Regions from separate parts of the Mesobacillus stamsii genome, predicted to be linked through region 1. Evidence: riboswitches for the same ligand, from Rfam matches in the RefSeq annotation. Region 1 holds a riboswitch; each other region holds the start of a gene.
The links. Region 1 has a riboswitch for cyclic di-GMP ahead of J2S25_RS16935 (anti-repressor SinI family protein). Riboswitches for the same ligand answer to the same signal wherever they lie in the genome.
Positions count from the first base shown of each region.

Region 2: another riboswitch for cyclic di-GMP. It lies ahead of J2S25_RS07795 (EAL domain-containing protein); the one in region 1 lies ahead of J2S25_RS16935 (anti-repressor SinI family protein).
Region 3: another riboswitch for cyclic di-GMP. It lies ahead of J2S25_RS10920 (DUF5667 domain-containing protein); the one in region 1 lies ahead of J2S25_RS16935 (anti-repressor SinI family protein).

Region 1 is NZ_JAUSUN010000029.1:17,518-24,916, forward strand. It holds gene nosD (nitrous oxide reductase family maturation protein NosD) at 1-306, shown strand, start outside; gene J2S25_RS16915 (nitrous oxide reductase accessory protein NosL) at 303-764, shown strand; gene J2S25_RS16920 (ABC transporter permease) at 761-1,582, shown strand; gene J2S25_RS16925 (ABC transporter ATP-binding protein) at 1,572-2,288, shown strand; gene J2S25_RS16930 (nitrous oxide reductase accessory protein NosL) at 2,408-3,016, opposite strand; cyclic di-GMP riboswitch class I at 3,797-3,883, shown strand; gene J2S25_RS16935 (anti-repressor SinI family protein) at 3,913-4,041, shown strand; gene J2S25_RS16940 (helix-turn-helix domain-containing protein) at 4,139-4,459, opposite strand; gene treR (trehalose operon repressor) at 4,694-5,419, shown strand; gene J2S25_RS16950 (late competence development ComFB family protein) at 5,943-6,218, opposite strand; gene J2S25_RS16955 (type 1 glutamine amidotransferase domain-containing protein) at 6,381-6,896, shown strand; gene map (type I methionyl aminopeptidase) at 7,060-7,399, shown strand, end outside.
Region 2 is NZ_JAUSUN010000007.1:55,299-62,697, reverse strand. It holds gene mgfK (gluconeogenesis morphogenetic factor MgfK) at 1-336, shown strand, start outside; gene whiA (DNA-binding protein WhiA) at 425-1,372, shown strand; gene J2S25_RS07810 (HPr family phosphocarrier protein) at 1,391-1,648, shown strand; gene clpP (ATP-dependent Clp endopeptidase proteolytic subunit ClpP) at 1,695-2,300, opposite strand; tRNA gene J2S25_RS07800 (tRNA-Arg) at 2,706-2,777, shown strand; cyclic di-GMP riboswitch class I at 3,063-3,145, shown strand; gene J2S25_RS07795 (EAL domain-containing protein) at 3,222-3,938, shown strand; gene J2S25_RS07790 (PilZ domain-containing protein) at 3,938-4,504, shown strand; gene rpoN (RNA polymerase factor sigma-54) at 4,869-6,212, shown strand; gene J2S25_RS07780 (glutaredoxin family protein) at 6,232-6,492, shown strand; gene J2S25_RS07775 (sugar-binding transcriptional regulator) at 6,616-7,399, shown strand, end outside.
Region 3 is NZ_JAUSUN010000011.1:92,163-99,561, reverse strand. It holds gene J2S25_RS10930 (MBL fold metallo-hydrolase) at 262-1,386, shown strand; gene J2S25_RS10925 (QueT transporter family protein) at 1,425-1,910, opposite strand; PreQ1 riboswitch class I at 1,917-1,961, opposite strand; cyclic di-GMP riboswitch class I at 2,140-2,221, shown strand; gene J2S25_RS10920 (DUF5667 domain-containing protein) at 2,307-3,491, shown strand; gene J2S25_RS10915 (STAS domain-containing protein) at 3,639-4,490, shown strand; gene J2S25_RS10910 (DsbA family oxidoreductase) at 4,668-5,324, shown strand; gene J2S25_RS10905 (hypothetical protein) at 5,537-5,755, opposite strand; gene J2S25_RS10900 (hypothetical protein) at 5,877-6,056, opposite strand; gene J2S25_RS10895 (hypothetical protein) at 6,380-6,667, opposite strand; gene J2S25_RS10890 (SHOCT-like domain-containing protein) at 6,672-7,055, opposite strand; gene J2S25_RS10885 (DUF2089 domain-containing protein) at 7,069-7,399, opposite strand, start outside.

The DNA of each region.
Region 1 (7,399 bases):
ACGGGTGATGGAATTGGCGAGGAGGCTTATAAGGCCGGCTCATTATATGACCGCATCCTCCGTAAACAACCGTACTGGCAATTCTTTTTTGAAAGCCCGTCAGTTAAGCTGTGGACCAAAGCGGAATCCTTATTTCCGAGCTTTGGATCGGCGGAAGTCTATGATGCGCGTCCGCTGATAGAACCGGCAGAAATTCACTATTCGGCGGTGGAGCAGAACAGGGTCAACTGGCTGTCCGGGGTGATTGGAATAGTAAGTATGGCAATATCTTTATTTGTGATGGTGAAAGGAAGGAAATACAGATGATCAAGAAGCTTGGTTTATTTCTGCTGGTTTCTGCCACAGCAGCTGGCTGCAGCAACAATGCGATGGAGCCAGAAGAAATTAATCCTGAAATTGATGTATGCGAAGTCTGCAATATGGGTCTAGCCCATGAATACTATGCCACTGAAGTTGTTGCTGCTGATGGGGAAGTATACAAGTTTGATGACATTGGCTGTATGGAAGAATTTCTTAAGATGGAAGCGAATCTTCAAGAGGAAACGGCTGCAAAAAAATACGTTCGTGATGTTGACACGGGTGAATGGATCGAGCTCGAAAAAGCTTTCCATGCATATCACCCGGATTTTTGGACGCCAATGGCAAATGGAGTGGTAAGTTTTAAGGACAAAGAAAGCGCTGAACAATATGTGAAAAAACAAGGGATGGGAGAAGTACTGGACTATCAGCAGTTAAAAAAACATGAGTGGAGCTGGACTCAATGAGGCATATTGCCAAGCAGCAGATCACCTTGTTAATGAGAAGCCATTGGCTGACAGGATTTGGCTTGTTGTTCTCCTCACTTGCCGTCATGGTTACGTTCCTTGGAAACACAGGAGGATCAGGCTTTGATGGATTTAACCGAATGACAGCGAGCCTCTTGAATATCAATTTATTGCTGATCCCCCTGCTTTCACTGTTGATCGGCAGTCTGTTTCTGTCCGGCGAAAAGGAGGATAGGGGGCTGCTACTGCTGCTGACGTATCCTGTTTCACCATGGAGTGTGATCATCGGAAAATATATAGGTTTGTTTGTCGCCGTCTGGTCTGTGCTGACCTTTGGATATGGTGCAGCACTGTTGGTAATTTTCTTTTCAGGTGCTGGTGTTTCTGTATCGCTGCTGTTTTTATTTTATCTCTACTCGCTAATGCTTGCCGCAATTTTTTTGTCGCTGTCGTTGGTGATCGGGATCTTTGCCAAATCGCGATTTCAGGCACTTGGCATTAGTTTGATTATCTGGGCATTTCTTGTCCTTTTCTATGAATTTCTCATTATGGGTTTGAGTCTGCTGTTATGGAAGCAATGGCTGCTGCCGATGCTGACAGTGTCCATTTTCCTGAATCCAATAGAACTGATCCGGGTTCAGTCCATTCTGTCGCTTGACGGCGCAACGATATTTGGACCTCGTTTATATGATTTGACGATCTGGGCAGATGGGGTGACAGGAAAAACGCTGTTTATTTTTGCTTTCTTGCTCTGGATGTTATTGCCGGTGATTTTTTCCGTTTACAGGCTAAAAAGGGGTGTTGCAGATGAGGAATGAATGGATCAGGATGGAGGGACTGTCCAAGCATTACAGTGCGACGAAAAAGGTAATCGATATTCACTTAGTCATCAATAAGTCGGAAATCTTTGCTCTTTGCGGCGGAAACGGTGCGGGAAAAAGCACGTTAATCAAAATGCTGACCGGAATGATGAAGCCGACCACTGGCAAGGTTTTGCTGGAAGGAAGAGATCTCGATCTAAGGAGTCATGAGTATAAAAAGCAATTTTCTTATATGCCTGATGAGATGCTCTTTCCTCGTCATTTGACAGGCCGTGAAGTGCTGGCATTTTTTGCGAGATTAAGAGGGATTGGGGATGATAAAGTGAATGACGCACTTCAACAGGTTGGTTTATTTGAAGTGCGAGATACACAAATCAAACACTATTCAAAAGGCATGCAGCAGCGACTTTCCCTTGCCCAGGCACTGCTCCCGGATGTTCCGTTAAGAATTCTTGATGAGCCGACAAATGGTCTCGATCCATTTTGGGTATTTCGCTTTAAGGAAATCATTCAGGAAGAGAAGCGGCAGGGAAAAACGATTTTCTTTACTACGCATATTCTCAGCCTTGTGGAGGAATTGGCGGACCGAGCTGCCTTCCTGGAAGAAGGACAGTTGAAGCTCTGTGATACCGTTGATTCACTTGTTCATCAAAATGGAATTTATATTCCATTAGAAAAAATATTTTTCAAATCACCTTCCTGACGTTCGAATAAAAAGGAAGCAAAAACTCCCGGAGGATAAAGTTCCGGGAGTTTTTTTTGAAGGTAGGCGATGATCAGCTAAAGCAGATTCAATGGCCGCTTTGGTTATTATTGCCATCATCATTCTCCGCTATTCTTCATATTGTTTGAATCTTTGTTCATACTCTTTGAATTCATTTTCTTCCTATATCTGTCACTCGCTAACTGATCGAGTTGTTCCCATGAAGCTATAATCGCGTTTTTATCTTTGTTTTCAGCGGTGTATTTCTCGGCACTTTCTTGATCTTGGAAGAAAGCGTAGCCATATTTCATTGGTGTTTTCAGGTTCGCTTTGACGGGGATTGCAGCATCCGCCTGGATCCATTCTGAAGTCACGTAATCACGCACCCATTTTTCTTCAAATTCAAGCTGGTCGCGTCTAGGTGCATTAAGCAGACATCCGGAATCATCAAAGAACAAATAATCTCCGTCTTTGGTTTTTGCTTGTGCCGTGAAAACGCCCATTGGGTCTGCCTCTGTATATACTTTCATATTACAGAAAGCACAAACATCATCCGGTCCGGGTTCGTGTGGGCCATTTGCATGAGCATCGCCAGCATTTTCTTTAACAATCGTTTCTGGCTTTGCTGTATTCTGGTCACCCATTGGCTCGTTGGTGGAGTCATTCCCGCAGGCTGATAGGGTGATCGCCAACAAAATTGCCATCATGGCAGTAAGTAATTTTTTCATGAAATCTCCTCCTTTGATCGAATTTAATCCTATCAGGGAGTTGTGAACAATCTGCGAGAAAATAGTGGGGAAAGAGTGTTATAGACTGGTTTTTTGTGACGATTTAATGACAGAAAATTTAATATTAAGAATTAATGATAAAGCCTTACAACAAATTCGCAAATTTGTTCTTTATAAATAACATATTAATTCTTTTTAAAAAACAAAAAAGTGAGAAAACGAAAGATAATTCTTGAAAAAGAACGATTTTCGTTCTTTTTCAAGAATATTCGCCTTATTTTGGACTTTTTCAAAAATGGTATATCTGAACTATACTCAAAATAAATAGGTAAAATAGGGGGAAATGACAGTGTATCGAAAAAACTGTGATCAGTGTAACCGTCCTTCCTTCAGCAGCAGTGAATATGGGGAATGGCTCTGCCCTGTTTGTGGCAAAGATTTAACAAGATACCCATTTTTTAATGCCGTTAGTCTGGAAAAAGTAGTCCGAAAGTATCCTTGGAAAAATCTTGGTTACTCCAAAGATACCCATATTTAAGGCTAATCTAAAGTTTTACGGAGGTGACATAAAAAAACTATTCAGCAATTAAAGCTAGAATGTGACAAAAAACACTAGGTAAAAGTTCTTAATTTTCAGAAAAATGTAATAGAAACCGATTATTTTGTATTTTTTTAGAGGAAAAGGAAGAATAAATCCAATAAATTGACGACAAATAATTATATGCTAACGTTTGCGAGCAAGGTACAATGACAATGGGAGTAAGTGAGTGAGCAAAATGGTACAGAAAAAGGCAAACTTGTTGAAAAACTAGGACGCAAAGTCACGGATCTAAGGTGCAAAAGCACTATGATGGCCGGGCCGCCTGGAATACAAACTGTATTTTGGGGGGAAGAGCTTGATTAAAGAACAGGTAATTTTCGAAGAACTGGATACAGAATGGATACAGCTCATAATGGAAGCTTTAGAGATGGGGATAAATAAAGAGGAAATCAGAAAGTTTATAAAGAACAGCGAACAGAAGTAAAAAGACTTATACATACATCATCATCATTAGGGCAGCTCATTCCTGAGGTGCTTTTATTTTGTGAAAAAAGGACAGCAGCTAGGCTATCCTTTGTAAATTATTTATTGTTTAGTTTCCATTTATTGAATTCTAGAAATTCACGGAACTCGTCCTTGCTGATTCCGGAATCCATTGCTTCTTTCACAAGATTAACCCAGTCAGAATCAATATTTTCGGTATCGACTTGTTCATGGATCAATTGATCAACTGGAACTTTTAAAACTCCAGCAATCTTTTCAAGAAATTGAATGGAAGGATTCGTTTGCAAATTCCGTTCCAAGGAGCTTAAATTGGATTTTGCGACGCCAGCTTGCTCAGCTAACTCGGATAGGGACATTCTTTTTTCTTGTCGAAGTTTTTTGACGCGTTCACCAATCATGCTTTCCACACACCTTGTTAAATTAATAGTTTTATCATAACAAATCTCAAGAAAAAGTTCCATATAGAGAACATCCTACAGAACAAGTATAACCATTTTTCGCAGTTTTAGGAGAATTATTTTTACCAAAATGTTGGGAAAAAATGAGATAATAGGTGAACAACCTAGTCTTATGTATTCTTTTTATCAAAAAAAAGGTAAAATGAAGGCAATTAGACTTGGTGTGGTGATGATATGCAGAAAAAGTATTTATTGATTTATGAAGAGATCGCACAGCAAATCCGCGAGGGGCATTTTCATCCCAAAACAATTTTGCCTTCAGAGAATGAGTTCGCCGATCGGTACCAAACATCGCGCGAAACGATCCGAAAAGCTCTGAACCTTCTCGCGCAAAATGGTTTTATCCAAAAAATCCGCGGCAAAGGCTCCCTCGTGCTGGATTTAAAAAGGCATCAGTTCCCGATCTCCGGGTTGATTAGCTTTAAAGAACTGGCTAAAAATATGGGGGGGAAAACGAAGACGACTGTGGATGGGTTTGTCCTCGAACAGGCAGGAACGGATATCGCAAAGGAACTGAATATTGTAAACGAAGAATTGGTCTGGAAAGTAAAAAGGGTTCGGCATATTGATGAAGAACGGGTGATTCTCGATAAGGATTTTATCGTTGAAAAGCAGGTGCCTGGTCTAACTCGTCAGAAGTGTCAAAATTCGATTTTTGAGTATATTGAGCAAGAACTCAAGAAACAAATCAGTTTTGCCAAAAAGGAATTCACGGTGGAGGAACCGAATGAAGAGGACCGTGAGCTTTTGGATATGGAAGGCTTTCACGCAATTGTCATCGTGAAAAATTATATTTATTTTGCCGATGCAACTCTTTTCCAGTATACCGAGTCCAGGCACCGCCCCGACAAATTCCGATTCGTGGATTTTGCCAGACGCATGGACAGCCAGAAAAAATAAAAAAAGAGCTGGCAGCTTTTCTTTACTGTTTAGGATATTATAAAATTATTTAGTTGTGGGAAACTACTTTTGGTTTTTTAATCCAGCTCCAGCGCGTAGGAGTCTGTCCGATAAAAAATTTTTAACGTATAATTATGCGAGAATGCATCATATTCTTAAACGAATCTTTTTTGTTGATAGGCACGAAGGCGAAAAACGTCTCGAGGAGTTAGCGGCAAACGGCTTTCCTAAGCGTTGGGCTATGGTGCTAATGCTGGACAAATTTATTTTGACAGGTTTGTGGGTGTAGAACGAAAAGTTGTCAAGAAAGCCCCGTTATTTTGACAGGTTCTATGTTCTTACCAAAAAAACCGGTCCTGTGAGGGTTGGGGTGAAAAGATGGTGATAGGCGCGCTTGCTATCGGAAAGTTTTGAGAGAAGTGAGGGGAGGCTCACCTGTCGCCCCGCGGAAAGCGAGTTTCTGATGGAAATCGATTATCAGCCAAACCCAAAAAAGGACCGGGCGCAGTTTGCCCGGTTTTTCTTAATGCTTCGGGTATTTTCCGACTAGATGGATGGCACTGATAATCCGTTTATTGATCCATGCTCTGTTGTCTTGGGTGTTAAGCTGTTCAAATACCATTTTGCGGCCGTCTTCTGTCGTGACATAGTGACTTGGAAGAGTGTTCAGGCTGATGGCGATTATATCATTCCGGCACTTTTGACAATTGCAAAATGTCTGGTAATCCGGGCTCATCATTAACACATTGACAAGAGTGGAAACCACTTCTTCCATCACATTGATATAGCCATTTTTCATGATGCTCTCTCTCCCTAATGCTGTCTTAAACAAATTATAGCTCAAATCTGTAGAAATTAAATCATTTTTCAGCTTTTTATTAAGAGGGCTTTCGATGTTTTGGCGGTGGCAAACAGGGGAAAATAGAATAGTGGAGAATTTTTTTAAAGGAGTGTTGAATTTATGGGAAAGAAAATCGCCTGTTTGATAACCGATCTATTTGAAGATGTTGAATACCTTGAGCCTTCCCGTGTGTTTACGGAGGCAGGACATGCAGTGGTTACGATTGAAAAAGAAAAAGGAAAGACAGTGAAAGGCAAGCAAGGAAAAGCAGAGGTTAAAATTGAGCAGGGCATTGACGAGGTAAAACCGGAAGATTTTGATGCATTATTCATTCCGGGCGGCTTTTCTCCCGATCAGCTGCGCGAGGATGATCGGTTCGTCCAATTTGCCAAATCCTTTATGGAGGAGAAAAAGCCAGTATTTGCGATTTGCCATGGTCCGCAATTGTTATTGACAGCCAAAACACTTGAAGGCCGAGGAGCAACTGGCTACAAGTCGATACGCGTCGACATGGAATATGCGGGAGCGAAATACATGGACAAGGAAGTCGTAGTCTGCTGCAACCAACTGGTGACAAGCAGGGAACCGAAGGATATCCCCGCGTTCAATCGCGAGGCACTAAAAGTGTTGCAATAAATTTTTAGGTGAAACCTTTTTGCTTCGGCAGAAGGTTTTTTTTAATGGAGCAAAAATTCTCGCTAAAAAATACTAAAAGGATCCAGGTGATAAACTAGTTCATTTTGCGAAATTTTACGTATAAGATAAGATAGAGGATGAATTAAATCAGGGAGATGACAGAATGATTGTTTTGAAATCGGCTCGAGAGATAGAAAATATGAAGGAAGCTGGAAAATTACTTGCTGCTGTGCATAAGCAGTTGCACAAAATCATCAAGCCTGGGGTTACAACATGGGAAATAGATGAATTTGTAGAGAATTATTTGAAAAAGCATGGGGCGACACCTGAGCAAAAAGGCTATCGGAATTATCAATATGCCACTTGTGCCAGCGTGAACGATGAGGTTTGCCACGGATTTCCACGGAAAGAAGCATTGAAAGAGGGGGACATTGTGACGATTGACATGGTTGTCAACCTGAATGGTGCCTTGGCCGATTCTGCCTGGAGCTATGCGGTAGGGA
Region 2 (7,399 bases), on a different contig from region 1:
TATGTTTGCAATTTAATGACCCAGGCCGGCGAGACGCATGATTTTACGGCAAGCGACCATATACAAGCGATCTACGATCATATGGATTGTGCTTTTATCGATACGGTTTTGGTAAACAGTGAGACCATCCCACCGGATGTGGAGCTTCGCTACAAGGAAGAACGGGCCCAGCCTGTCGTATTTGATCTGGAACGATTGAATTCTTTAGGAGTCGAAGTCGTCCAGGACGAAATCGCAGAACTGGATGGCAATGTCATCCGACATGATACAAAGAAAGTTGCAGAAATTTTATATTCGATGATAATTGATGAAACCAAAAAGAGGCATAACGCGTAAATATAAGAAGCAAGCGTTTGCCTCGATAAAAAAAACAGCTGCTGTCCTTTTGTGAGGCGTCAGCACCAGACAATCAGGGGGTGAAGAGGTGTCGTTCGCTTCGGAAACAAAAAAAGAACTCACGAATATGGACGTGAAGGGCTGCTGCGGCAATGCCGAATTGTCCGCTTTGATCCGGATGAATGGTTCCCTTTCCTTCTCTAATCGCAAACTCATCGTAGACGTACAGACAGAAAATGCCGCGATTGCCAGGCGAATCTATACCTTGATCAAGAAAAGCTATCAGATACAGGTAGAGCTTTTGGTGCGAAAGAAGATGCGGCTGAAAAAAAATAATGTTTATATTGTCCGCCTGAATGAATCGGCCAGAGAAATTCTGGAGGATTTAAAGATTTTAGGAGAAGGCATGGAAATTAACCATGAAATTTCACGAGAACTAGTTAAAAAGAAATGTTGTAAGCGTTCTTATTTAAGAGGTGCTTTTCTTGCAGGTGGGTCAGTGAATAACCCGGAAACATCGTCCTATCATCTGGAGATTGCCTCGATATATCAGGAGCATAATGATTCTTTAAGTCAGTTGATGAACACCTTTGGACTGAACAGCAAAACGCTGGAACGGAAAAAAGGCTTTATCACTTATCTGAAGGAGGCGGAAAAAATCACCGAGTTTTTGACCATTGTCGGTGCCCACAATGCCTTGCTGAGATTTGAAGATATCCGGATTGTCCGCGATATGAGAAACTCGGTCAATCGCCTTGTTAATTGTGAAACGGCGAACTTAAATAAAACGATCAGCGCCGCATTAAGACAGGTGGAGAATATCCGATTTATAAGGGATACAGTTGGCCTGCAAATTTTACCGGAAAAGCTGAGGGAGATTGCTCAGCTTCGTGTCGATTATCAGGAAGTCACCCTCAAGGAGCTGGGCGAAATGGTCAGCGGGGGAACGATCAGCAAATCAGGAATCAATCACCGGCTGCGAAAAATTGATGAGATAGCAGATAAACTGCGTGCCGGGCAAACGATAAATAAATAGGGATCAGGAGGAAAAGCAATGGTTGAAAAACAGGTGCAAGTCAAACTGAAGACCGGACTGCAGGCACGCCCTGCGGCATTATTCGTGCAAGAAGCAAACAGGTTCTCATCCGATATTTTTCTGGAGAAGGATGGGAAAAAGGTGAATGCAAAGAGCATCATGGGCTTGATGAGTCTGGCAGTCAGTTCCGGCGTATCGGTGAATCTGATCGCAAATGGAAAGGACGAAGAAGAAGCGATAGCAAAGCTAACTGAATATATTCAGAATGAAAATTAAGCTTAATAAAAAAACTCGCTCTTTTACAAGGGCGAGTTTTCTGCGATTATTTATTCTTTTTTTCTTCGATTATGCTGCGTGTGATGATTTGATCGACAAGACCATATTCTTTCGCACGCTCAGCTGTCATGAAATTATCGCGGTCCGTATCCTTTGAAATGACTTCAAGCGACTGGCCGGTACGTTCGGAAAGAATGGTATTCAGCTTTTCACGAAGGAACAGGATGCGCTTTGCAGCGATTTCGATTTCAGTTGCCTGTCCTTGTGCGCCTCCAAGTGGCTGGTGAATCATGACTTCCGCGTTTGGCAGGGCATAACGCTTGCCTTTTGTTCCGGCTGCGAGAAGGAAGGCACCCATGGAAGCAGCCATACCGATACAGATTGTCTGTACATCTGGTTTGATGAACTGCATAGTATCGTAAATTGCCATTCCGGCAGTGATGCTGCCGCCAGGGCTATTAATGTAGATAGAAATGTCTTTTTCCGGATTTTCAGCTTCCAGGAAAAGCAGCTGGGCTACAATGGAGTTGGCAACATTGTCATCAATGCCGCTTCCCAGCATAATAATGCGATCCTTTAAAAGGCGGGAATAAATATCATATGCCCTCTCGCCCCGGTTCGTTTGTTCAATAACTGTAGGAATCAAGTTCATGTTTGTTTTCCTCCTTTAACGTTAAATCTTGCCATAACTAGGCTGGCATTAAATGGTTCGTTTGCCAAAGTGCCTTATGTAGTTTCATGATACACGCATGGTCAATAAAGGTCAAACAAATCGCTTACAAAGCCAGCAAAAACTGTTCGACAATATTCCCATTTGCTGTACCGTATCCATCTTACCCAAGTTAGTCATTTTTAAACAAACGCTGATAGGGCAGATGTAGATGAGTATTTGAGATTTTAAGAGACGAACGACTATCGTCACATAATAAATTTTTTGTATGATAACTGTGTATTCGGGATCGATTACATCGGGTAAAAAAGATACGGCAGAAAATCCTTCTTGCAAATGGAGATGACTTATCCTATAATAGTTAAGCGTACTGTCAACTTCAGACATGCCCTCGTGGTGCAACGGATAGCACGTAAGCCTCCGAAGCTTAAAATGTGAGTTCGATTCTCGCCGAGGGCACTACAACATAGAAAAAATAAGGGTTTTCGAGTATTCGGATCAACTGTCCGTATACCTCGAAAACCCTTATTTTATTTACATTCCTATAAATAGAGATGTCATTCGTATAAAAGATTCCCAAAATATTCTTGAACACCTTCATTACCAAATAGGAAACCGGACCCAATAATTGGATGGTTAATTAAAACTAAAAACCCATATTTTCTTTAAAAAAACCAATAAAATGTAAAATGGTGTAGACTTTTGTCGGAATAAAGTGTAAATTATTCACTATATCGACACTTTATACGAAAAAGGCAAACTTATCGAAAGGTAAGGACGCAAAGCTTCAGACCTAAGGCAATTGCTAAGGTAGCTGGGTTACCGAAGAAAGTGGGAAAGAAAAAAGCACACGCTCCCATTTTTTTGGGAATTTGTGCTTTTTTATATTTATGGAGGTGTAAAATGATTGAATCAGAACAAGGTTTAGAAATGTATCATTTATTTCAACCAATCTACGATGTCCAGAAATGGCACTTGGTTGGTTATGAAGGCCTATTAAGAACCATGCAACGCATCAATCCGGAAGAAAGTTTCAGGATCGCTAAAAAGGAAAAAAGGCTTTATGAATTAGATTCGCGGTCTATTCACAAAGCCTTCGCCACCTACCAATTGGCAGATGATTCAAAAGGACGAAAGAAACTGTTTTTAAATGTCTTTCCATCGACAATTATTAATCCCAATTTCCTGCCTTTTATAAGGAGTATTATCCAGGAAAATCGTTTCATGAGTCAACAGATAATCTTGGAAATTGTAGAAAGTGAGCAAATTAATTTAGAAAAAGTAAAGATGGCATTACCTGAATTAAAGAAACTAGGCTTGAAAATAGCAGTAGATGATTTTGGTAAAGGTTCTACATCGATCAGGATGCTTTTAGAATTACAACCTGACTTTTTAAAGTTAGATCGTTATTTTGTTACAGATTTATTTTCGAATGAGCAGAAAAAAGACGTTATATTTTCTTTGCTTAATTTTTGTGAGAAATACAATTCCGATCTAATTGTAGAGGGAGTAGAAGACGAGATAAGCCTGGCAATTTTAAAAAGCTTAGGTGTTAAATATGCTCAAGGATATCTACTCGGTAAACCTTCACTCCTTTCAAGAACAGGAGTTTGCTTATAATGACTACTGAAATAAGCTTGTTAATTATTTTTTCAATAACATTGATTCATATTCTTATGTATTTGAATATAGCTAATTTAAATAAAAGAATGAAAACAGAAATAACTTCACAGCCAAAAAAGCATTTTCCCAAACAAGTAACAGATAAAGCCCCTTCGGTTGGTACACCTAGGAAAAACAGAAGAAAATGTATAAGGGTACCAGTTGAGAATGAATTTTGTACTGTAAGTTTTTATGAGATAGGAAATCCGAAATTTAGAAGTTTACGAAATAAGAAGATTACTGGTTATATTAAGGATATTAGCTTATCCGGATTGAAAATGACGAGTAATTTTGAACTTCCTGTAAGGTCTGATATTTGTGTAATGATCTCTTTTGAATTGCATGGAATTCCTTTAATCTTAAAGGGGAAGATAGTAAGAAGAGAAGATCATCTTGGGGAAGAATTCGTTGTTTATGGAATTGAATTTCAAAATTTAAGTAGACAAGCCCAATTGGAGTTAAGTAAGTTTATTAACAATAAAACGAAAGTAACTGCTCATCAAGAGTTTGCCGACAGTATTTGATTAAAGAAGCTACGTTCATTCGGTAACTGGTTCGGTTTGGAGGGGAAAGCTGTCCGAAGTTGGCCTTAGTTCGGACAGGTTTTCGTCGCTTTCGGCAAAAGTAGTCCGAAGTTGGCGCTAGTTCGGACAGGTTCCCGTCGTTTTCGGCAAAAGTAGTCCGAAGTTTGCTAAAGTTCGGACAGGTTTCCGTCGTTTCCGGCAAAAGTAGTCCGAAGTTGGTTCAAGTCCGGAAAGGTTTTCGTCTTTTCCGGCAAAAGTAGTCGGAAGTAATGTGATGTCGATAGTGGATTTTGATTGTCCTGTCAAATTCTTTCCATACACCAATGCTCGTTTATCATGTAAAATGAATGCAGGGGTGATTTGGATGGATATGAAAGCTAGTTTGGTGCAAAAGCAAACGTTGAAATTGGCGATGACGCAGGAGTTGACTCAGGCAATTGCGCTTTTGCAATATTCTGCACAGGAGCTTGCTGCTTTTTTAGAAGCTAAATCGGTGGAAAATCCCCTGTTGCAAGTTGAATTCAAAAATATTACTCAATTGGACTCCAATATGGACCGAACGAGAAAAAAGCCAAAACGAAGCTTCGATCGAGACGATAGGAACTTGATTGAGCAAATCGGTTCCAATGAGAGCGAGACGCTGGAAGAATACCTTCATTCCCAACTAAATTTCTTAAAAGCGTCGCCTATAGAAAAAGTGATTTTACCTGTGCTGATTGAAAATATAGATGAAAACGGTTACTTAAATCTAGATCGCGAGGAACTAATAAAAAGATTTGCAGTTGATAAAGAAATAATCGATTGCGCTTTCTTTAAGCTGCAATCATTGGATCCGGCTGGCATCGCCGGAAAGGACCTTCAGGAGTGTCTGCTTATTCAGTTAAAAAGGCAGCAGCGTTCACGAGAAAACCAGCTGGCAATCACGATTATTAGCGAGCACTTTCTTCTTTTTGCCGAGAAAAAGTGGAAGGCTCTGGCTAAAATTCTGGGGATTGATTTGAAGGATATCCAGAAGGTCCATGATGAGATTCAGAAGCTTGATCCCAAACCAGGCGCAGTTTTTCAGCGAGAGCAGCCGGCCTATATTGTGCCGGATGTTATCGTGAAACGAGAAGGAGAGAAACTATCCGTCGGTGTCTATGATGCGCTGATTCCGAAAATTTCTTTTAACGACAGCTATTATCGCCAGCTATCACAGCATAAGGATCAAGAAGTCAATAAATTCCTCCAGGAAAAGCAGGGGGATTTCCAGTGGGTTCGCCGCAGCCTTGAACAGCGGAAGGAAACATTGCTTAAAGTATCGATGAAAATCATTGAAAAACAGCCGGACTTTTTCTTGAAAGGACCTTCTCACTTGTCGCCGATGACGATGAGGGAGGTGGCGGATGAGCTGGAGATCCACGAGTCAACCGTTAGCCGGACGGTCCGTGAAAAATATGTGCAGACACCAAGCGGAACCTATGAATTGAAATCGTTCTTTACTAGTGGGGTTGCCACCACCGAAAACGATCATGCCTCATCGCAATCTGTAAAGGCGGCAATCGAGCACTATATAATGGAAGAAGATAAAAGAAAGCCGATTTCGGACCAGGCGCTAGTGGAAATGCTGAAGGAACAGAAAGGAATGATGATATCCCGCAGAACAGTCGCGAAATACCGAGACCAGTTAGGGATCCCGTCCTCCGCCAAACGAAAACGATTCGAATAAGCAGGATAAGGAGTCTGAAATGAAAAAAATAGTCAAACTTTATTCGCGTCCTCGCTGCCACTTATGCGAGAATGCGCGCCAGATTCTCGAAGAACTCCAGCAAAACTGGAATTTTACAATAGAAGAAATCAATATTGACGACGATAGCGAGCTTGTCGAAAAGTATGGGATAACCATTCCGGTCATCAAACTGGATGGAGAAGAGCTGCAAAATGGCATTATTACTAAAAAGTTCATAAATGAAGCGTTTTCACGAAAAAACCTTGAGTTTATAAGTTGATTAAGAATTTCACACCTGTTAAAATGGATTCTGTAGCAGGGGTGATTTTTTTTACCACGAGTGGGACATAATATGTCTTAGCGGGACATTTTACGCCCATCACTTATAAAGGAGAATATCAACATGGACTTATCGCTCATTGATATTCAAAAAAGAATATTGCCCGATTTACTGCAAGTTATGCAAAAACGCTCTCTCATCCTCCAATACATAAACGTAATGCAGCCAGTTGGCAGGAGGAATCTCTCGACCAGCCTGAATTTGACAGAACGGGTTTTGCGTTCTGAGGTAGAGTTTTTGAAAGACCAGAATCTGATCTCCATGTCGGTTTCAGGAATGACACTGACAAAAGAGGGTAAAGATATACTGGAAAGTCTTGATAGAGTAATGCGGGACATAATGGGTATAAACACATTAGAGCATCAGCTTGAAAAACGCATGGGCATCCGAAAGGTCATTGTGGTTCCAGGAGACAGCGATCGTTTACCATGGGTGAAAAGCGAGCTGGGCCGCGCGACAGCCGGAAGCATGAAAGAGCTCCTCCATGGCGATAAAAATATCATTGCTGTAACTGGGGGATCGACGATGGCGGCCGTGGCGGAAAGCCTGACTCCTGACTTTGGCGAAAAAGGTTTGGTGTTCGTACCAGCAAGAGGCGGAATCGGCGAGGACGTCAAGAATCAGGCGAATACGGTTTGTGCCATCATGGCAGACAAAACGAAATCCCGCAACCGGGTCTTTTATGTACCGGATCAGGTCAGCAGCGAAGTGTACAAGTCTTTTATCAAAGAACCGCTGATTTATGAAGTATGGAATTTAGTCAAATCAGCAAGCATGGTTTTACATGGGATTGGAGACGCTATTACAATGGCGGAACGCCGCAATACTAGCGAAGAAGATTTGCAAA
Region 3 (7,399 bases), on a different contig from region 1:
TACGGAGGTAACGTCAAATCTTTTGAGAGGAAAACAACTTTTAATCAAACGTTTTCGAGTTGGCAAACGGGGAAAGATGTTTCAAAAGTATTATCATCGTTATAAAGTGGAAAAGGGAGTAAGCTGTTTAGATTTCCTTATCAATAAAATTATGGAATAATAAAGGAATAAGGGAAGGACAGGTTCTACGGTGATATTGAAATCGAGAAAAAACTTTTTTGTCTCCTTCATAATTCAAGAAATAGGGTGCTATATAAAAACATGATCATCTATATACTATTTATTTTTATCGGGATTATTGGACTTGGGTATGCGGTTGTGAAGATTCATCCGACTTTTGGCGGAAAGCAGTCAAAAGAGAAGATGGAATTATTCGCACAGTCTCCGCAATATCAAAAGGGGAAATTCATTAATCTGAACAGAAACGAGTGGGATACGAGTTTTGGGTCGATGCTTTCCATGATAAGGGAATTTTTAAAAAGTAAGGTCGAAAGAAAACCTCGGACTCCCCTTTCGATCGTACCCTATTCTCCAGGAATAGATCGTTCTAATTCAGCAAGAGTTACCTGGTTTGGTCACTCGGCTTTCATGCTTGAGGTAGAGGGGAAAACGATTCTGTTTGATCCAATGTTTGGGAAAGCGCCAACACCGTTTCCAATCAAAAACCAGCGGTACAGCAGAAAGCTTCCTTTCAAAATCGAGGATCTGCCAGCAATCGATGCTGTGGTACTGTCGCATGACCATTATGATCATCTTGATTATGGTTCAATCATGAATATGAAAGAAAAGGTAAAACAGTTCATCACTCCTCTCGGTGTTGGAAGCCATTTGGCAAGATGGGGAATTCCAGAAGAGAAGATCAGTGAACACGATTGGTGGAATGAATATACTTTCGAAGGCCTTAAGCTCGCGTGCACCCCGGCTCGCCATTTTTCTGGCCGCGGACTTGCCGACCGTAACTCAACGCTTTGGTGTTCTTGGGTCATCATTGCCCGGGATACAAAAATATATTTCAGTGGCGATGGCGGTTATGGTTCGCATTTTAAAGAGATTGGCGAGAAATATGGCCCGTTTGACCTGACGCTGATGGAATGCGGCCAATATGACGTACGCTGGGCAGATATTCATATGCTTCCTGAAGAAACGGTACAGGCACATCAGGATGTGAAAGGAAAGCTTCTTCTTCCGGTACATTGGGGGGCATTTACTCTGTCGCTCCATGCCTGGCATGATCCAATTGAACGGGCAGTCCGGGCTGCAGAGGAATCTGGAGTCGAGATTGCGACTCCGAGAATTGGGGAAACCGTCATCGTAGGTGAAGACCAGTTTCCGGACCTTGCCTGGTGGAGGACAGAATCCTATAGAGTTTTTAATGATGAAACGTAATAAAAACCGCATGGATTAAATCCGTGCGGTTTCTTTCCTTATATCAACTTCTCGAGATTTACTCGTTTATGGATTGCGAGCATTACGGGAATACCGATAGCCATTACGATAAATTCACCCGCGGCTGTTGTTAGCCATGTGAACCAGAACGGCAGCTGGAATGCGAGATTCAATTCAATCGCAATCAGGAACATCGTGAAGGTGAATAACACTGTGTTTACAATCATTCGCCCGATAATACTTTTAATGTATTTAGCGGATAAGATCGTAACCAATAAAGAAATTACTGACTGGCCAACTCCAAACACAAGGTCATAGGCGACCATCGGGGAAAAGAGCAGGTTTGTTAAAAACACGCCTAATACAATCCCAAAGAAATACTTTTTGTTAAAAACAATCAGGTGGTTGAACATTTCCGAAATTCGAAATTGTACATTGGTAAAACCGAATGGCTGGATGACAGCTGATACAGCGATATACAAAGCTGCCAGAATCCCGTTACGGACAATCGTTCTTGTGTTCATTATTCATCTCTCCTAGTTTTTTTACGTGGGATGGTTACGAACCACGATATTTAAACACCAATTATATATTATATAGGATAATAGACCCTGTCACAACAGAATTTTTCAGAATAAAAGAGTAAAGGAATTACTTTTTAACAGATAGAAAAATCTATCAGGAAAAGCAATCTTAGTAAAAAAAAATATTTATTTTTACTCGGCAATTAAGTATGATAAAAATAGAATTAAAATCCGATAAAGGCAAACTCAGGGGAACCTGAGGACGCAAAACTACAGGGGCTAAAGTCTTGACCAGCCAGCCAGTTGCCGAAGCTTCACATAGTCATCTTATGTGTGCTGATCTTCGGATAGCACTTTTTTTGATTTTAATTCCAATATATTATGGGGGGAATTGGAATGAATAAATTAGTCGCATCAACCATTTTAACAGGATTGCTTGCTTTTGGTACGGGTGTCTCGGCGCAGGGTGTCGTAGAAACGGCTGATCCTGGGACGACACCTGACGAGTTTTTATTTACGTTTGATCAATTACTGGAAGAATTGCAGCTTTTTCTTACCTTTGATAATGAAAAGGAGGCTCAGCTACTGCTTGACTTTGCAAACGAGAGACTTGCTGAGGCGTCAGTTATGTCTCAAGAAAACAAGAGAGAACTCGTTCAAGAGACGTTTAAGGATTATTTAATAACGCTTAAGAAAGCGCAAGAGAAGGTCACAGAGGTTATTGTTGAAAAAGAGACCGATGCCACTGGGGAAGCTCGATTGGCAGAAGAGTTGGAAAAAGCAGCTAATCTTGAGGAAGGGATTACTGAAGAACTTGAAGATGGACTAAAGGAATCAGTTACAGAGGAAACAGAGCAAACAAAAATTGTCGCGAACGTAGTAAAAGAGCTTGATCGTGAAATGGTCTCCAAACTGCGCGAACAAAACTTAGGCTATGGACAAATCGCACAAATCTTTTGGCTTGCAAGAACAGCTGGCAAGACAGTAGAAGAGGTTGCCGTGGTATTTACTGAGGAAAATGCTGGACTTGGTCAGGCAGCAAAGCAACTTAAAGTCCATCCTTCGCAAATGAATGGACTCGTATCAGGCAATAAAAAATCTTCTGATGAAGAAGAAATGGATACCGATAAAATAGACGAGAGATCAGTTGATGAAGGGTCTGATGCAGCAACACAGGCTGAAGAAGCGGATACTACAAAAGAACCAGATTTGACTGTACAGCAAGTTAGTACTGGAGTGGCTTCAATCGCAAGTACGGTGATGAGTACGAATGCTTCCGATACAGAAGAAAAAAAGGCAGATACAGAATTGAAAGCGAAGGCAGACACTGTGAAGGTTGCTAAAAAGGAAATGGAAACAGAAAAGAAAGCTGTAGAACAAAAACGTGAAGTGAGAGAGAAGGACGAAGAAAATCAAAAAGAACAAGTGATCCAAGCAGAAGAGAAGCAAGAAGAGAAAACAACAGAAAAAGAACAAGCCAAGACGAAAGAAAGGAAAGAGAATAAAGAGAATAAAGAGAAGCATGATGAAGAAGAATCAGAAGAAGACGACCTCAACGACGAGGAAAGCCAGGATAAGTAAAACAAAAAACAGATAGTAAGGTTTGTAGGGTAAAAACTTGTACTACATTCCTATTATGCGATATGATGATTAATAACAGTCCCTAATAGAATACTTAAGTTTAGATTGATAGGTGATCATTGTCATAGAACATATGGAGGAATCGGAATGACCACAGAACTGCAAACCATAGGTGAAGCAATAGTTAACAGAAAAAATCAAATTGCGAAGGCAGTGCATGAAGACAGGTTTTCAGACGGTGTCTTAACGGAAGCACAGAAACATGATTTTGAGAAAGTTGAGCAGCAAATACTTGAAGTCAGGGCCAACTTTATTGAACTGTTCGGTGAAGCCTTGATCGAGCACGAAGACCCTAAAGGGGTTTTCGATAAGCTGACAACATGGGGAAAAGAAACGGGTGAATATATTTATAATCTTGGTGCCTCTCTTGATGAAGCACTAAAGGATTCTACCTATTATCGTGAACATATTTGGCATGCGATTAGAGAAGTGGCTAAGGACATGTCCACTGCTGTCTTCTTTGATGTTTTGGATATTATTGACCCGTTGATGGACCATGCAATATACAGCTTTAGTCTCACATTTGTTGAAGCACATCAAAAGAGTCTAGAAAATGCCAAAACAGCATTGCTTGAACTTTCCGTACCGGTTGTTCCGTTAATGCCTGGGGTCGGTGTCCTGCCTCTAGTTGGGAATGTGGATACAGAAAGAGCGCGGTTATTGATGGAAGAAACGCTAAGCCAAGCGGTGAAGCTAAAGCTGACCCATCTTATCTTTGATGTATCCGGCGTTATGATTGTAGATACGATGGTTGCCGATCAGCTATTTAAAGTCACTAGCGCCCTTTCGCTTGTTGGTGTAAAAACCATTATGACCGGCATCCGTCCAGAGGTGGCTCATACGATGGTGACACTCGGACTGAATCTGGAAGGAATCATGGTGAAATCTAATCTACACCAGGCTTTTAAGGAAATTCAGCACTTACAAAAAGCATATTAATTGGAAAAAAAGCTGCCATGGCAGCTTTTTTGGCTTATAGAACAGGGACTTGATTTGCCGAGTCGGATTTCGTGTATTTTGCTGGATTAACACCTATACTATAATGTGATTTGATTAAGAGGAGGATTCATAATGCAAATTGAAATGTGGACAGACTTTGCTTGACCATTTTGCTATATTGGCAAAAGGCGTCTGGATGACGCTATTAAACAGATTGACCACCCAATTGAGGTAACGTACCGCTGCTACGAGCTAGATCCAAACAAGGAGCGAGGTATAGATCTCAATATGTATGAATCTCTCTCCAAAAAATATGGGATGAGCATCGCCCAGGCAAAGGCGAGTACGCAAAATATCGTGCAGATGGCGAAGGAATCTGGTCTGGAATATAATTTTGATACGTTGATTTTAACAAATACATTCGATGCCCATCGCTTAGCAATGTTCGCGAAAAGCCATGGATTAATGGCTGAGATGACGGAAAGGCTGTTGCGTGCCTATTTTACGGATTCAAAGGATATTGGAGACCACGAAACATTGGTGGACTTAGCTGGAGAAGTCGGACTGAATCGCGAAGCTGTAGAGAAAATGCTCGCAAGTAATGAAATGGCAGAAGAAGTTCGTGCTGATGAAAGCACTGCCCAACAGTATGGGATCACAGGTGTGCCATTCTTCTTGATCAATAAGAAGTATGCTATTACTGGTGCCCAGTCTACTGAAACGATCGTCCAGACGTTGAAAAAAGTCATCGCTGAGAGTGAAATCACTATTTTGAACAATGATGATGGAATGATTTGTGACGACGATGGTTGTGAAATTCCAAAAAAGAACTAGTCGGAAGTGTTTCATTATAACCTCGATAACAGACAGAAAGACGAGGATGGATATATATTGAAAAGAAGCTGCCTGTTTTTGCAGGCAGCTTTTATCCATGTACAAATTTGATTAGCTTATCTTCTGTTCGAGATCGGCGATGGCTCTTGCATTACGTGACCTGATGAAGAAGACTGTCGTGACGGTAATGGCCAATACTCCAAAAGTGACGCTCATCTAGCATCAAGCAGGAATCCGGTAAGGGGCAGCACTGCCTGAAAGATAAATCGGTCCATCATGTTTCTGAACGAGAAGAAGCGGCCATGGAAATCCTTTGGCACCCTCGTTTGGAAGATTGTCGCAGCAGTCGGGAAAAAACTGCCAACGGAAAAACCGAATATCAGGAAGGAGACAATTGTCAGCACTGGCTGATCGGCAAAATACAACATCAACTGTGAAAAACCCGATTAGCATCGAACTGGAAAACAGAATTTTATAAGGGGAGAATTTATGGCTGATTCGTTTGATCAGAAACGCTCCGGTCATGAACGCAAGTCCTTCGGCAGTATAGATCTAGCCTTTGATCGCAGAACTTTCCTGAAGTTCACTGATATTGATGATGACAAGATTAAAGCCTCCTAAGAATAGGAGTGGAACTAATGTCAAAACCAAGGTCATCATGACAATTGGCAATTTTAAGATAACAGGGAAGACATCTTTGAATCCCTGCTTCTGGTTTTCCGTGACTGTCATGTGCGTCTTCTTTTCTTCAAATTGTAATAACCATGTAAGACCAAAAAGGATAAGATAGGCAGCCATTGATTGAGATAGACAGAATTCAATGGCATGGCCACCAGGAGGATTCCAGCTGCTGCAGTCCCAATGATCCGTGATACTGTAGATACATTCATATAGACGCCGTTCAACTGCAATAAATCCTTTTCCTCTATTTACAAAAATTCGTAAAGCCAAATAAAAAAGATGATAAGCGACCGGTATCGTCAGGGTGGTATGTTTGTTTAGAAAAGTTGTTTAATCCAGTCATCGTAAAAAATGAAGCTAGGATATCTTCTATTTCAAAGTTTGATCATGACCTCGGTACCATCTTGCAATCTTGCATCAACAAGCAATGTTCCTTTATGTCTGCCTAATTCACGGATAAGTTCATTCAGCAGCTGCCTGTTTAGTAGAGTAGTGAAAAGTGCGGCTGGAATTTGATATTGTTCATTATTCTGATTTGCCCATTTATGCATCTGGGTCTGGAACTTTTTCGATCCAATAATCATACTGCCAGCTTTTAAGAAGGTGTAAGGGACAGGGAGGGAGAATGCGACTTTATTGGTTTTTATTTTTATTTTTAACATTTTTTTACTCAATGACGACTTTCACTGTATCGCCATTTGCCGATTGGATATCGACAATGTTCCCATCGAGCTCGTTTTCAATTGCATCGATCAGCAGATTGATATCAAGGTCTTTGACGTATTGCTGGGATTGAGGGATTCCGGCCGCTATGCTGTATCCAGTTTTGAGAAGTGCCTTTACTAATTTGATCGGCACGTTGACGTTTACATTGTCATTTTCCTTGGATACAATGCGGATTTTTAAGGTTTTATCTAAGTAATTATTAGGTTTTTGTGCAAAGACAGTAGATTCTTTTTCCTTGAGTACAGCAATTAGCTGTGCCCCTTTATCTGAATCAATTTTTCCTTCTTGAACCATCGTTAAAATTTTTGAAATTTCTTCTCTCATCAAAAACGCCTCCCTATTCCCCTTTTAAAAGTTTGATTGCATCCTCTGGTGAAATTTCACCCTTCTCCAGCATAGCAACGATTTTCTTTTCGTCCAGTTCATTCTTCTTTTGAGTGTCATATCCAAGTGCAATGATAATATCGTTCAGTTTCCCCCTGACAGTCGGATAAGATATTCCAAGTTCTTTTTCCACTTCTTTAATATTTCCCCGGGAAACGAGAAAGATCTCGATGAACTGAAGCTGGTCCCTGGTTAAAGAAGCAAGCCTTGATAGTTCAAATTCATTTTCAATTGTTGTATCACAATGATTGCATTGCAGTTTGGTAATTTTAAGGGTCTGGCTG